Regions from separate parts of the Pseudaquabacterium rugosum genome, predicted to be linked through region 2. Evidence: predicted binding sites of a transcription regulator. Region 2 holds the regulator's gene; each other region holds the start of a gene.
The links. Region 2 encodes sigma-54, which starts transcription at its own class of promoters, with help from an activator protein. Its sites were predicted from a motif close to TGGCANGNAANCTGCTTT; they were not measured.
Positions count from the first base shown of each region.

Region 1: nifB (nitrogenase cofactor biosynthesis protein NifB) is a predicted target of sigma-54. The motif match lies at 1,913-1,930, and genes of this name have one in related genera.
Region 3: glnA (type I glutamate--ammonia ligase) is a predicted target of sigma-54. The motif match lies at 1,633-1,650, and genes of this name have one in related genera.

Region 1 is NZ_JBBUTF010000008.1:220,860-224,755, forward strand. Features, by position in the region: gene AACH11_RS11010 (M48 family metalloprotease) at 1-366, opposite strand, end outside; gene glk (glucokinase) at 740-1,729, shown strand; gene nifB (nitrogenase cofactor biosynthesis protein NifB) at 1,981-3,651, shown strand; gene AACH11_RS11025 (4Fe-4S binding protein) at 3,871-3,896, shown strand, end outside.
Region 2 is NZ_JBBUTF010000008.1:120,692-124,587, reverse strand. Features, by position in the region: gene lptA (lipopolysaccharide transport periplasmic protein LptA) at 1-231, shown strand, start outside; gene lptB (LPS export ABC transporter ATP-binding protein) at 228-1,004, shown strand; gene AACH11_RS10605 (RNA polymerase factor sigma-54) at 1,024-2,586, shown strand; gene AACH11_RS10600 (THUMP domain-containing class I SAM-dependent RNA methyltransferase) at 2,935-3,896, shown strand, end outside.
Region 3 is NZ_JBBUTF010000007.1:250,996-254,891, forward strand. Features, by position in the region: gene AACH11_RS09850 (EI24 domain-containing protein) at 1-657, shown strand, start outside; gene AACH11_RS09855 (competence/damage-inducible protein A) at 698-1,522, shown strand; gene glnA (type I glutamate--ammonia ligase) at 1,757-3,172, shown strand; gene AACH11_RS09865 (hypothetical protein) at 3,341-3,896, shown strand, end outside; gene glnL (nitrogen regulation protein NR(II)) at 3,895-3,896, shown strand, end outside.

The DNA of each region.
Region 1 (3,896 bases), 100 kb from region 2:
CAGGCGCAGCGTCGGCTGGCACTGGCCGGGGCGCGGCGGCGTGACGCGGATCAGGCGCTCGAAGCTGGCCATCACGCGGGCGGCGGCCGGGCTGTTCGCGTCGGCCGGTGGCAGCGCGTCCAGGCGCTGGTGCTGCGAGCGGCGCAGCACGTCGGCGATGGTTTCGACGGGAGCGGGCGTGGTGGGTTCGGCGGTGGTGGCGGTGGTGGCCGGCGATGCCGATCCGGTCGCCAGCGCTGGCGCCACGATCAGCGCCACCGCGCACAGCAGCACCGCCGGGCTGGCGCTGGCCGGCCGGGCCCGGGATGGGCGCCGGGCCGCGGGCAGGACCGTGGGACGCGCAGGATCGGAGCAGGTTCGGGACATCGCCGCGGGCAGGAGGAAGGTCACGCGGCGAACAGGACCGTCGCGCCAGGCCGCATGGCCGCGAGGGCTGGCCCGCTGCCGGGCCGGAGGGGGTGACCGTCGCCCGGGGCGCGGTACCGGTTTGCAGGCCTCCAGCATGCTGCCGGATGATCCGCGTCAATCCTGTCACATGCGGCCGCGATCCGGCGCAATCGGGGCTTTTGCCGCCCCCCTCGTTCGAGGAGGGGGTGCGCGGCCCCGGGCCATGCGGACGGCTGCGGCAGAATATGTATCCCGATTACATCGTGGGCGGTCGGTGCTGTAACCGATCCGCCCGGCCGGCCGGCGGCGTCCCGGCTGCCGGCCGATGGATCCACGCACGCCAGACCCCCAGATGACGACCTATCCCCGCCTGCTGGCCGACATCGGCGGCACCAATGCCCGCTTCGCGCTCCAGGAGGCACCGGGCGCCGCGCCGGCCCACATCCTGAAGCTGGCCGCGGCCGACCATGCCGGCCCGGGCGAGGCCGCCCAGGCCTATCTGCGCCAGGTCGCCGAGGCCACCGGTGCGCCGCTGGCCACCCCGCGCTGGGCGGCGCTGGCGGTGGCCACCGCCGTCGGCGAGGACCGCGTGGCCTTCACCAACAGCGCCTGGGCCTTCTCGCGCCGTGGCCTGCAGCAGCAGCTGGGGCTCGACGGCCTGCTGGTGCTCAACGACTTCGAGGCGCTGGCGCTGTCGCTGCCGGTGCTGCGCGGCGAGCAGCTGCGCTGCGAGGCCGGACCGCCCCCCGCGCCGCAGGGCACGCTGGCCGTCGTCGGCCCGGGCACCGGCCTGGGCGTGGGCGCGGTGGTGGCCACCCGCGCCGGCTGGGTCGCGCTGCCGGGCGAGGGCGGTCACGTCACGCTGGCGGCGGCCGACGATCTGGAGGCCGCGCTGCTGAAGGTCGTGCGGCGCGAGCATCCGCACGTCTCGGCCGAGCGCCTGCTGTCGGGCATCGGCCTGCCGCTGCTCTACCGCGGCCTGGGCGAGGTGCTGGGCCAGACGGTCGATGCCGGGCTCGACACCGCGGCCATCGTCACCCGCGGCCTGGACGGCAGCGATGCGCTGTGCGGCCGCACGATCGACCAGTTCTGCGCGCTGCTGGGTGGCGTGGCCGGCAACGCGGCGCTGACGCTGGGCGCACGCGGCGGCGTCTACATCGGCGGCGGCATCGTGCCGCGCTTCGCCGAGCGCTTCTTCGCCTCGGCCTTCCGCCAGCGCTTCGAGGCCAAGGGCCGTTTCGAGGCCTATCTGCAGGCCATCCCGACGCCGCTGATCGTCGACACGCTGGCCGCGCTGTCGGGCGCGGCGCTGGCCATCGAGCAGGCGGCCGGCAGCGCCTGAGGCGGCGCGCCCGCTCACCGGCGCGCGCCGCCCGCACGTCGGCCCCACGACACCGCCGCAGCGGCCGCCACGGGAAACCGCGTGCGGCCGCTGTCGTCTTTGTCGCCATCCGCACAGCGCCGGGTGGGCGTTGATCTGGCGCAAAGTCCTTGATATTCAACAGCTTGCACGGCTGAACGCCGCTGGCATGGGTCTCGCAATGAAGGGGTCACACACGCCCACTCCTTCCACCCGCGACACGAGGTCCTCCCATGTCCAGTACCACGGCGTTCGTATCCATCGGTGACCTGCGCAAGGGTCACCAGGCACTCAGCGAAGTCATCGAGACCCCCGAGACCGGCGGCGGCTGCGGCACCACCGGTGGCGAGGGCAAGGCCAGTTGCGGCTCGTCCGGCGGTGCCGACGACATGCCGCCCGAGATCTGGGAGAAGGTCAAGAACCATCCCTGCTACTCGGAGGAGGCCCACCACCACTATGCGCGGATGCACGTGGCCGTGGCCCCGGCCTGCAACATCCAGTGCAACTACTGCAATCGCAAGTACGACTGCAGCAACGAGAGCCGCCCCGGCGTGGTCAGCCAGAAGCTGACGCCCGATCAGGCCGTCAAGAAGGTGCTGGCGGTGGCCAGCGAGATCCCGCAGATGACGGTGCTGGGCATCGCCGGCCCCGGCGATTCGCTGGCCAATCCGAAGAAGACCTTCGACACCATGCGCATGCTCCACGAGCAGGCGCCCGACATCAAGCTGTGCCTGTCGACCAACGGCCTGGCGCTGCCGGCCCAGGTCGACGAGATCTGCAAGTACAACATCGACCACGTCACGATCACCATCAACATGGTCGATCCGGAGATCGGCGCCAGGATCTACCCGTGGATCTTCTGGAACCACCGGCGCGTGACCGGCGTCGAGGCCGCCCGCATCCTGCACGAGCAGCAGATGAAGGGCCTGGAGATGCTGACCGCACGCGGCGTGCTCACCAAGATCAACTCGGTGCTGATCCCCGGCATCAACGACGAGCACCTGATCGAGGTGAACCGCGAGGTCAAGAAGCGCGGCGCCTTCCTGCACAACATCATGCCGCTCATCTCCGAGCCCGAGCATGGCACCTGGTTCGGCCTCAACGGCCAGCGCGGCCCGAGCGCGCAGGAGCTCAAGGCCGTGCAGGACGCCTGTGCCGGTGGCGCGAACCTGATGCGGCATTGCCGGCAATGCCGCGCCGATGCGGTGGGCCTGCTGGGCGAGGACCGCTCCGAGGAGTTCACCCTCGACAAGATCGAGGAGATGGCGGTCGTCTACGACCTGGACCGCCGCAAGGCCTACCAGGACAAGGTCGAGGTCGAGCGCCAGGCCCAGGTCGATGCCAAACGTTCGGCCTTGGCGGCCAACGAGGCCGACGACGGCGTCGATCCGGACATGAAGGTGCTGGTCGCCGTGGCCACCGAAGGCCATGGCAAGGTCAACCAGCACTTCGGCCACGCCACCGAGTTCCAGATCTTCGAGGTCGGGTACGTGGAGCCCCCAGGCGCCGTGCGCCTGCCCCCCGAGGGGGCCGCGGGCCGCCTTGGGAGCGGCCCGGCGCCGGCCCGCGTGCTCAGCGCCACGTTCGTCGGCCACCGCCGCGTCGACCTCTACTGCCAGGGCGGCTACGGCGAGGACGAGCAGCTGCCGTCCATCGTCAGCGCCATCAACGACTGCCATGCGGTGCTGGTGGCCAAGATCGGCGCCTGCCCGAAGGACGAGCTCAAGGCCGCGGGCATCGAGCCGGTCGACCAGTACGCCCACGAGTACATCGAGAAGGCCGCGCTGAGCTGGTTCGCCGACTACCGCAAGCGCATCGCCGATGGCGTGCTCGTGCACCAGCCGCGCGGTGACGCGCGCATCCGCCAGGGCGCCTACACCGGTGCGGCCGAGGCGGCGGCCTGACGTTCGTCCATCCGCACGCCCGCACGCCCGCACGCCCACCTTGCCTGACGCCTGTCATCAGGGGTCTTGGCGGGCCGCGGCTGTCGCGGGTTGGACGCGTGCGTCGCGCGGCAGGCGCGCACGAAGCTTGCAGAGTGATCGGTGACGGCCCGCCCGTTGTCGCGAACGTCGGCAAACCGACGCTGAACTCCCCGAAGCCATCTGCCCCAGGAGAACCCCATGGCCCTCAAGATCATCGCCTCCAT
Region 2 (3,896 bases):
CAGGCGGTCGTGCGGCGCCTGCGCGGCACGACGGTGGCCGACGAGATCACCGGCGGCGAGATCGTCTGGGACAACGTGGCCGAGCAGATCAGCGTCAGCGGCGGTGCGGCCAGCGCCGGCAATCCCGGCGGCCGCGTGCGCGCGGTGATCCAGCCGCGGGCCACCGTGCCCGCCGCGCCCCAGGTGCCCTTGCCGCTGAAGACCGGCCCGTCCGGCGCGGACCGCCCATGACGACCGCCTCCGCGACCCGCACCGCCGACGGCGGCAGCCGGCTCGAGGTCCGCGGCCTGCAGAAGCGCTACGGTGCCCGGCAGGTGGTCAAGGAAGTCCATCTGCGCGTGGCCGCCGGCGAGGTCATCGGCCTGCTCGGCCCCAACGGCGCAGGCAAGACCACCACGTTCTACATGGTCGTCGGCCTGGTGCGTGCCGATGCGGGCGAGATCCACATCGACGGCCAGCCGGTGCAGCACCAGCCGATCCACCGCCGCGCCAGCCTGGGCCTGAGCTACCTGCCGCAGGAAGCCTCGATCTTCCGCAAGCTCAGCGTCGAGGAGAACATCCGCGCCGTGCTCGAACTGCAGCACGATGCCCAGGGCAAGGCCCTGGACCGCGCGACCATCGACCGCCAGCTCGAACAGCTGATGGACGACCTGTCGCTCACCCGGCTGCGTGACGCGCCCGCGCCGTCCCTGTCCGGCGGCGAACGCCGGCGCGTCGAGATCGCCCGCGCGCTGGCCTCGCAGCCCCGCTTCATCCTGCTCGACGAGCCCTTCGCCGGGGTCGACCCGATCGCGGTGATCGAGATCCAGCGCATCATCGGCTTCCTGAAGGCGCGGGGCATCGGTGTGCTGATCACCGACCACAACGTGCGCGAGATGCTCGACATCTGCGACCGGGCCTACATCATCAGCGAGGGCCGTGTGCTGGCCGAGGGCACGCCGACCGAGATCGTCGGCAATCCCGACGTGCGGCGCGTCTACCTCGGCGAACACTTCAAGATGTGACGGACGGAAGCAAGCAGTCATGAAACCGTCCCTGCAGGTCCGCCTGTCCCAGCACCTGGCGCTGACGCCGCAGCTGCAGCAGTCGATCCGGCTGCTGCAGCTGTCGACGCTCGAGCTGCACCAGGAAATCGAGCAGATGCTCGAACAGAACCCCTTCCTCGACGTCGAGGAGGACCACGCGCCGATGGAGTTCGGGCTGGAGCGCCTGTCGTCCAGCCAGGACGCCGCCGGCCAGCGCGAGAAGGAACGCCTGGCCGAGCGCGAGGACGGCGCCGCCGGTGACGGCTCCGGCGGCGACGAGCCGGCCGGGGTCGACAACGCCGACTTCGGCGCCACCGAGCGCGACGACTGGGAAAACGGCACCGAGCGCGACGACTTCGACGGCATCCGCGAGCTGCCCTCCGGCAACACCGGCAGCGGCAGCGGGGACGACGACTTCGAGCCCATCGAGTCGGCCGACCAGGGACCGACGCTGCAGGACCACCTCCGGCGCCAGCTGCTGGGCATGCGGCTGTCCGAGGAGGACCAGGCCGCGGTGCTGGTGCTCATCGAGTCTCTCGACGAAGACGGTTATCTGGGCGACCCGCTCGCCGAGATCGCCGAGCGTCTGGGCAGCGCGCTCGGCATCGATCCGGACGATCCCGATCAGGCCGACGAACGCGAGGAGCTGGCCGACCGCCTGCGTTGCGCGCTGAAATGGCTGCAGAGCATGGAGCCCACCGGCGTCGGCGCCTCGGGCCTGTCCGAATGCCTGGTGCTGCAGCTCAAGGACAAGCCGCGCAGTCCCGCACGCAAGGTCGCCATCCGCATCGCCGAGGCCGGCCTCGAGCTGCTGGCGCGCCGCGACGCGAAGAAGCTGATGCAGGCCACCGGCGCCGACGAGCAGCTGCTGCGCGAGGCCCAGGCCCTGATCCTGAGCTGCGAGCCCAAGCCCGGCCGCCCGTTCGCGCGCGCCGAGGCCAACATCATCGTGCCCGACGTCATCGTGCTGAAGTCGGGGCGCGGCTGGAAGGCGACCCTCAATCCGGACGTCATGCCCAAGCTGCGCATCAACGACCTGTACGCGCAGGCCATCCGCGGCCAGCGCAACGGCTCGGCCAGCGGGCTGTCGTCACGCCTGCAGGAGGCGCGCTGGTTCATGAAGAACATCCTGCAGCGCTTCGACACCATCCTGCGCGTCAGCCAGGCCATCGTCGAGCGGCAGAAGGGCTTCTTCACCCACGGCGAGATCGCGATGAAGCCGCTGGTGCTGCGCGAGATCGCCGACGAGCTGGGCCTGCACGAGAGCACCATCTCGCGCGTGACCACGGCCAAGTACATGACCACGCCCTACGGCACCTTCGAGCTGAAGTACTTCTTCGGCTCCAGCCTGAACACCGAGGCCGGCGGCAACGCGTCGAGCACCGCGGTGCGCGCGCTGATCAAGCAGCTGGTGGCCAACGAGGACCAGGCCAAGCCGCTGTCCGACAGCCAGCTGTCGGACATGCTGGGCGAGCAGGGCATCACCGTCGCCCGCCGCACCGTGGCCAAGTACCGCGAGGCGCTGAAGATCGCGCCGGCCAATCTGCGCAAGGCCTTGTGAGCATTCCCCGGACGGGCCCGGCCCAGCCGGCCCCGTCCGCCTGACGTTCCGTCTTCCCGTACCCCGCGATGCCTGCCCTGTGCAGGCCGTCCGCGCTGGAGGCTTCCTGCCGTGACCACCCCCAAATTTCCCAAGCCGCCGATCGGCGGCATGCCGCGCCACCGCCGTGATGACGGCCCCGCCCCTCACGGAGCCCGACGTGGCCCGGGCCCGGGCCACGCCCCCCACGGCGGCCCGCAAGGCCGGGGTCCGGGCGGCCCCGGGCGACCGGGCCCCGGCCCCGGCGGCCGACCGGGTGGCCGACCGGGCGGCCCACCGCTGCGCCGGCCGGAGCTCGCGCTGGCACCGGTGGCCAGCGGCGAGCCGGTCTCGCTGTTCCTGCCCTGCCCGGCCGGCGTCGAGCCGCTGCTGGCCGACGAGTGCGCCCGCCTGCTGGGCGTCGACCGCTCGGTGGTGCCGGCCGATCCCTCGCGCCGGCCGGTGATCGAGCTCAAGGGCGGCGTGCGGGTGCGCGCCGACGGCGTGGGCGCGATGCGGCTGAACCTGGAATGCCGCCTCGCCCAGCGCGTGCTGTGGCCGCTGGCCCACGGCCCCTACGGCCACGAGGACGACCTCTACGCGCTGGCCCGGCGCGTGCCCTGGGTCGACTGGATCACGCCGCGCGAGACCTTCCGCATCGACACCAGCGCCCAGCGCTCGCCGCTGCAGAGCCTGAACTTCGCCACGCTGCGGGTGAAGGACGCGCTGTGCGACGTGCTGCGCGATGCCACCGGCGAGCGCCCCAGCGTCGACACCCGCCACCCGGACCTGTCGCTGGTGCTGCACCTGGCCGAGGATCTGGCCACGCTGTACGTGGACCTCAGCGGCGAGGCGCTGTTCAAGCGCGGCTGGCGCGACGAGCGTGACGGCGGCCTCAAGGGCGAGGCGCCGCTGAAGGAAACGCTGGCCGCGGCCATGCTGGCGGCCGCCGGCTGGCAGGGCCGGGCCGAGGACGGCGCCCTGCTCGACCCCTGCTGCGGCGCCGGCACCATCGCCATCGAGGCGGCGCAGATCGCCTGCGGCATCGCCCCGGGCCTGCAGCGCCGCTTCGCCTTCGAGCAGTTGCGCGCCTTCCGCCCGCTGCTGGGCGAATGGGCCCGCCTCAAGACCGAGGCCAAGGCCCGGGTGCACGCGCCGGCCGTGGCCATCCACGCCGGCGACGTCGCCTTCCGCATGACCGACTTCGCGCAGCGCAACGCGCAGCGCGCGGGCGTCGGCCACGCGATCCAGTTCAAGACCGGTGATGCGCTGCAGCGCCCGGCCCCGGCGGC
Region 3 (3,896 bases), on a different contig from region 2:
GTGGCCTGGATGCTGACGCCGACCATCGTGCGGCTGGTCGCGCAGCGGCGCTTCCCGCAGCTGCAGGCCCGGCAGGGCGCGGGGACGCTGCGCAGCGTGGCCTGGTCGCTGGGGTGCGCGGTGGCGGCGCTCGGTGCGCTGGTGCTCAGCCTGCCGCTGTGGCTGTTGCCGCCGGTGGCGCTGCTGCTGCCGCCGGTGATCTGGGGCTGGCTGACGGCCCGGGTGATGGGCTTCGACGCCCTGGCCGAGCATGCCGACGCGCAGGAGCGCAAGACCCTGCTGCGCGAACACCGCTGGCCCTTGCTGGCCATCGGCGTGGCCTGTGGCTGGCTGGGCGCGGCGCCGGCCCTGATCTGGGCCGCCGGTGCGCTGACGGTGGCGCTGGCGCCGCTGTTCCTCGGCCTGTCGCTGTGGCTCTACATGCTGGTGTTCGTGTTCTGCTCGCTGTGGTTCACCCACTACCTGCTGGCCGCGCTGCAGGCCTTGCGGGAGCGCCAGGCCGCCGACAGTGCCCCGCGCGGCGAGATCATCGACATCACCCCGGCCGCCGGGGCCACCGCGCCGGTGCCCGGCGCATCCTGGCTCGAACGGGTGCTGCCCCCGATGGGCTCTGCCGAGCCGCGGCCGCCCGGCGCCTCCTCCGATCCCCGCCCTTGACCGCGCTTGACCGCCTTGCGCGACGCCCCGGACGACGCCCATGACCGATCCCGTGACCGCCCCCTCCCGCTTCGGCCTGCTCGTCATCGGTGACGAGATCCTGTCCGGCAAACGCCAGGACAAGCACCTGCCGAAGGTGATCGAGCTGCTGCGCGCGCGCGGCCTGGCCCTGTCCTGGGCGCGCTACCTCGGCGATGACCGGGCGCAGATCCGCGCGGCCATCGCCGAGGCCCATGCCAGCGGCGACATCGTGTTCTCCTGCGGTGGCATCGGTGCCACACCGGACGACCACACCCGCCAGGCCGCGGCCGAGGCCTTCGACCTGCCGCTGCAACTGCATCCGCAGGCCGCCGAGCGCATCCGCCTGCGCATGCAGGAGCTCGCCGCGGAGCAGGGCCTGCCCTGCGAGCCCGAGCGGCCCGACAACGTGCAGCGGCTGCAGATGGGCTGCTTTCCGGCCGGGGCCGCGCTGATCGAGAACCCGTACAACCGCATCCCGGGCTTCCAGGTCGGCCGGCTGTACTTCGTGCCCGGCTTTCCGGTGATGGCCCATCCGATGATCGAGGCGGTGCTCGACGGTCCGCTGGCCGGCCTGCACGGCCGCGACCGGCAGGTCGAGCGCTCGGTCATCGTCATCGGCGCGATGGAGTCGGCGCTGACGCCCTTGATGGAGGCGCTGGAGGCCGCCCATCCGGCGGTGCGCGTGTTCAGCCTGCCCAGTGTCGACCACCCGCAATGGGGTCGCCACATCGAGCTCGGCCTCAAGGGCCCGCCCGATGCCGTGACCTGTGCCTGGCCCGGTCTGATCGAGGGGCTGCAGCATCAGGCCTGCACGATGGGCCCCGAAATGGTGCGCGACAGCTGATCCATCTTGGTGCAAAAGAACGCACCAAAATGATGCGTCGCGTGGGTCTTGCGTGCCACGCGGCGCCGTCCAGGGACCCTCAGCCCCGAAGCGGGGAGCCTGCCGGGTCGAGGCATGGTTTCTGCTACATTGTTGGGCGTTCGTGGTCGCCCGGCGCCCTGCCGGGCTCGGTGACCGCGTCCGCATCCCCCCTCATTCCAGTTACCCCACCTGCGTCCCGCTAGGAGATTCTTGATGGCCAAGACCGTCGCCGACGTGATGTCGATGGTGAAGGAAAACGAAGTCAAGTTCGTCGACTTCCGTTTCACCGACACCCGCGGCAAGGAACAGCACGTTTCCGTGCCCATTTCCGCCTTTGACGAAGACAAGTTCACGTCGGGCCACGCTTTTGACGGTTCGTCGATCGCCGGTTGGAAGGGCATCGAAGCCTCCGACATGCTGCTGATGCCGGACCCGAGCACGGCCAACATCGATCCGTTCTTCGAAGAGCCGACGCTGATCCTGACCTGCGACGTCATCGATCCGGCCGACGGCAAGCCCTACGAGCGCGATCCGCGCTCGCTGGCCAAGCGTGCCGAGGCCTACATGAAGTCGTCGGGCCTGGGCGATGTCGCCTACTTCGGCCCGGAGCCCGAGTTCTTCGTCTTCGACGGCGTGCGCTGGGGCAACGACATGAGCGGTGCCTTCTTCGAGATCGAATCCGAAGAAGCCGCCTGGAACACCGGCAAGGCCTACGAAGGCGGCAACAAGGGCTATCGCCCGACCGTCAAGGGCGGTTATTTCCCGGTGCCTCCGGTCGACAGCGGCCAGGACATGCGCTCGGAAATGTGCCTGATCATGGAACAGATGGGCATCCCGGTCGAGGTCCATCACCATGAGGTGGCCAACGCCGGCCAGATGGAGATCGGCAGCAAGTTCAGCTCGCTGGTCGAACGTGCCGACTGGACCCAGCTCCAGAAGTACATCATCAACAACGTCGCGCACGCCTACGGCAAGACCGCGACGTTCATGCCGAAGCCCATCGTCGGCGACAACGGCTCGGGCATGCACGTGCACCAGTCGGTCTGGAAGGACGGCAAGAACCTGTTCGCCGGTGACGGCTACGCCGGTCTGTCGGAATTCGCGCTGTACTACATCGGCGGCATCATCAAGCACGCCCGTGCGCTGAATGCCATCACCAACCCGGGCACCAACAGCTACAAGCGTCTGGTGCCGGGCTTCGAAGCCCCGGTGAAGCTGGCCTACTCGGCCAAGAACCGCTCGGCCTCGATCCGCATTCCGTACGTCGCGAACCCGAAGGGCCGTCGCGTCGAGGCCCGCTTCCCGGATCCCTCGGCCAACCCCTACCTGTGCTTCGCCGCGCTGCTGATGGCCGGTCTGGACGGTGTCGAGAACAAGATCCACCCGGGCGAAGCCGCCACGAAGGATCTCTACCACCTGCCGCCGGAAGAGGACAAGCTGATCCCGACCGTCTGCCACAGCCTGGACCAGGCTCTGGAATACCTGGACAAGGACCGTGCGTTCCTGACCAAGGGTGGCGTGTTCACCGATGCCTGGATCGATGCCTACATCGACCTGAAGATGCAGGAAGTGACCCGCTTCCGCATGGCCGTGCACCCGGTCGAATACGACATGTACTACTCGCTGTGATGCCCGCCGGCCGGTCGTCGGTGCACCGTCCGGTGCATCGCGGCCGGTGGCCCGTATCCCGTGAAGGCGGCCGCAAGGCCGCCTTTTTTTTCGTCCCGACAGGTCACAATCGGCGCCGCACCGGTGCCAGTCCCGAACCCCCCGGGGCGATCGATCCCGCAGTTCCGCATGAGCCTTCCGCCGTCCTGTCTCCGCAACCTGTGCCGTCCGGCGACGGCCTTCGGCCTGCTGGCGTGGCTGCTGGCCGTCCCGGCCTCGGCCCAAGGCGAGGTCTTCCGCTGTCCCGGCCCGCCGGTGCTCTACACCGACGCGCTCAGCCCCGACGAGGCCCGTGCCAAGGGCTGCCGCACGATCGAGGGCGCGCCCATCACCATCGTGCAGTCGCCCCGGCGGCCGCCGCTGGTCGCGGCAGGTGGCGGGAGCGCGCCGGCCACGCCCTCGGCCTCCGGTGGCCGCGGTGGCGTGCCCGATGCGCGCGTCGACCAGCAGACCCAGCGCCAGCGCGATGCCGATGCGCGCCAGATCCTGCAGTCCGAGTTGCAGCGCGAGGAGGCCCGCCTGGCCCAGTTGCAGAAGGACTACAACAACGGCCAGCCGGAGCGGCGCGGTGAGGAGCGCAACTACCAGACCTATCTCGACCGGGTGGCCGCCATGAAGGCGAGCATCACCCGCGCTGAATCCGACATCGCGGCCATCCGCCGCGAAATCGCCAAGCTGGGATCAT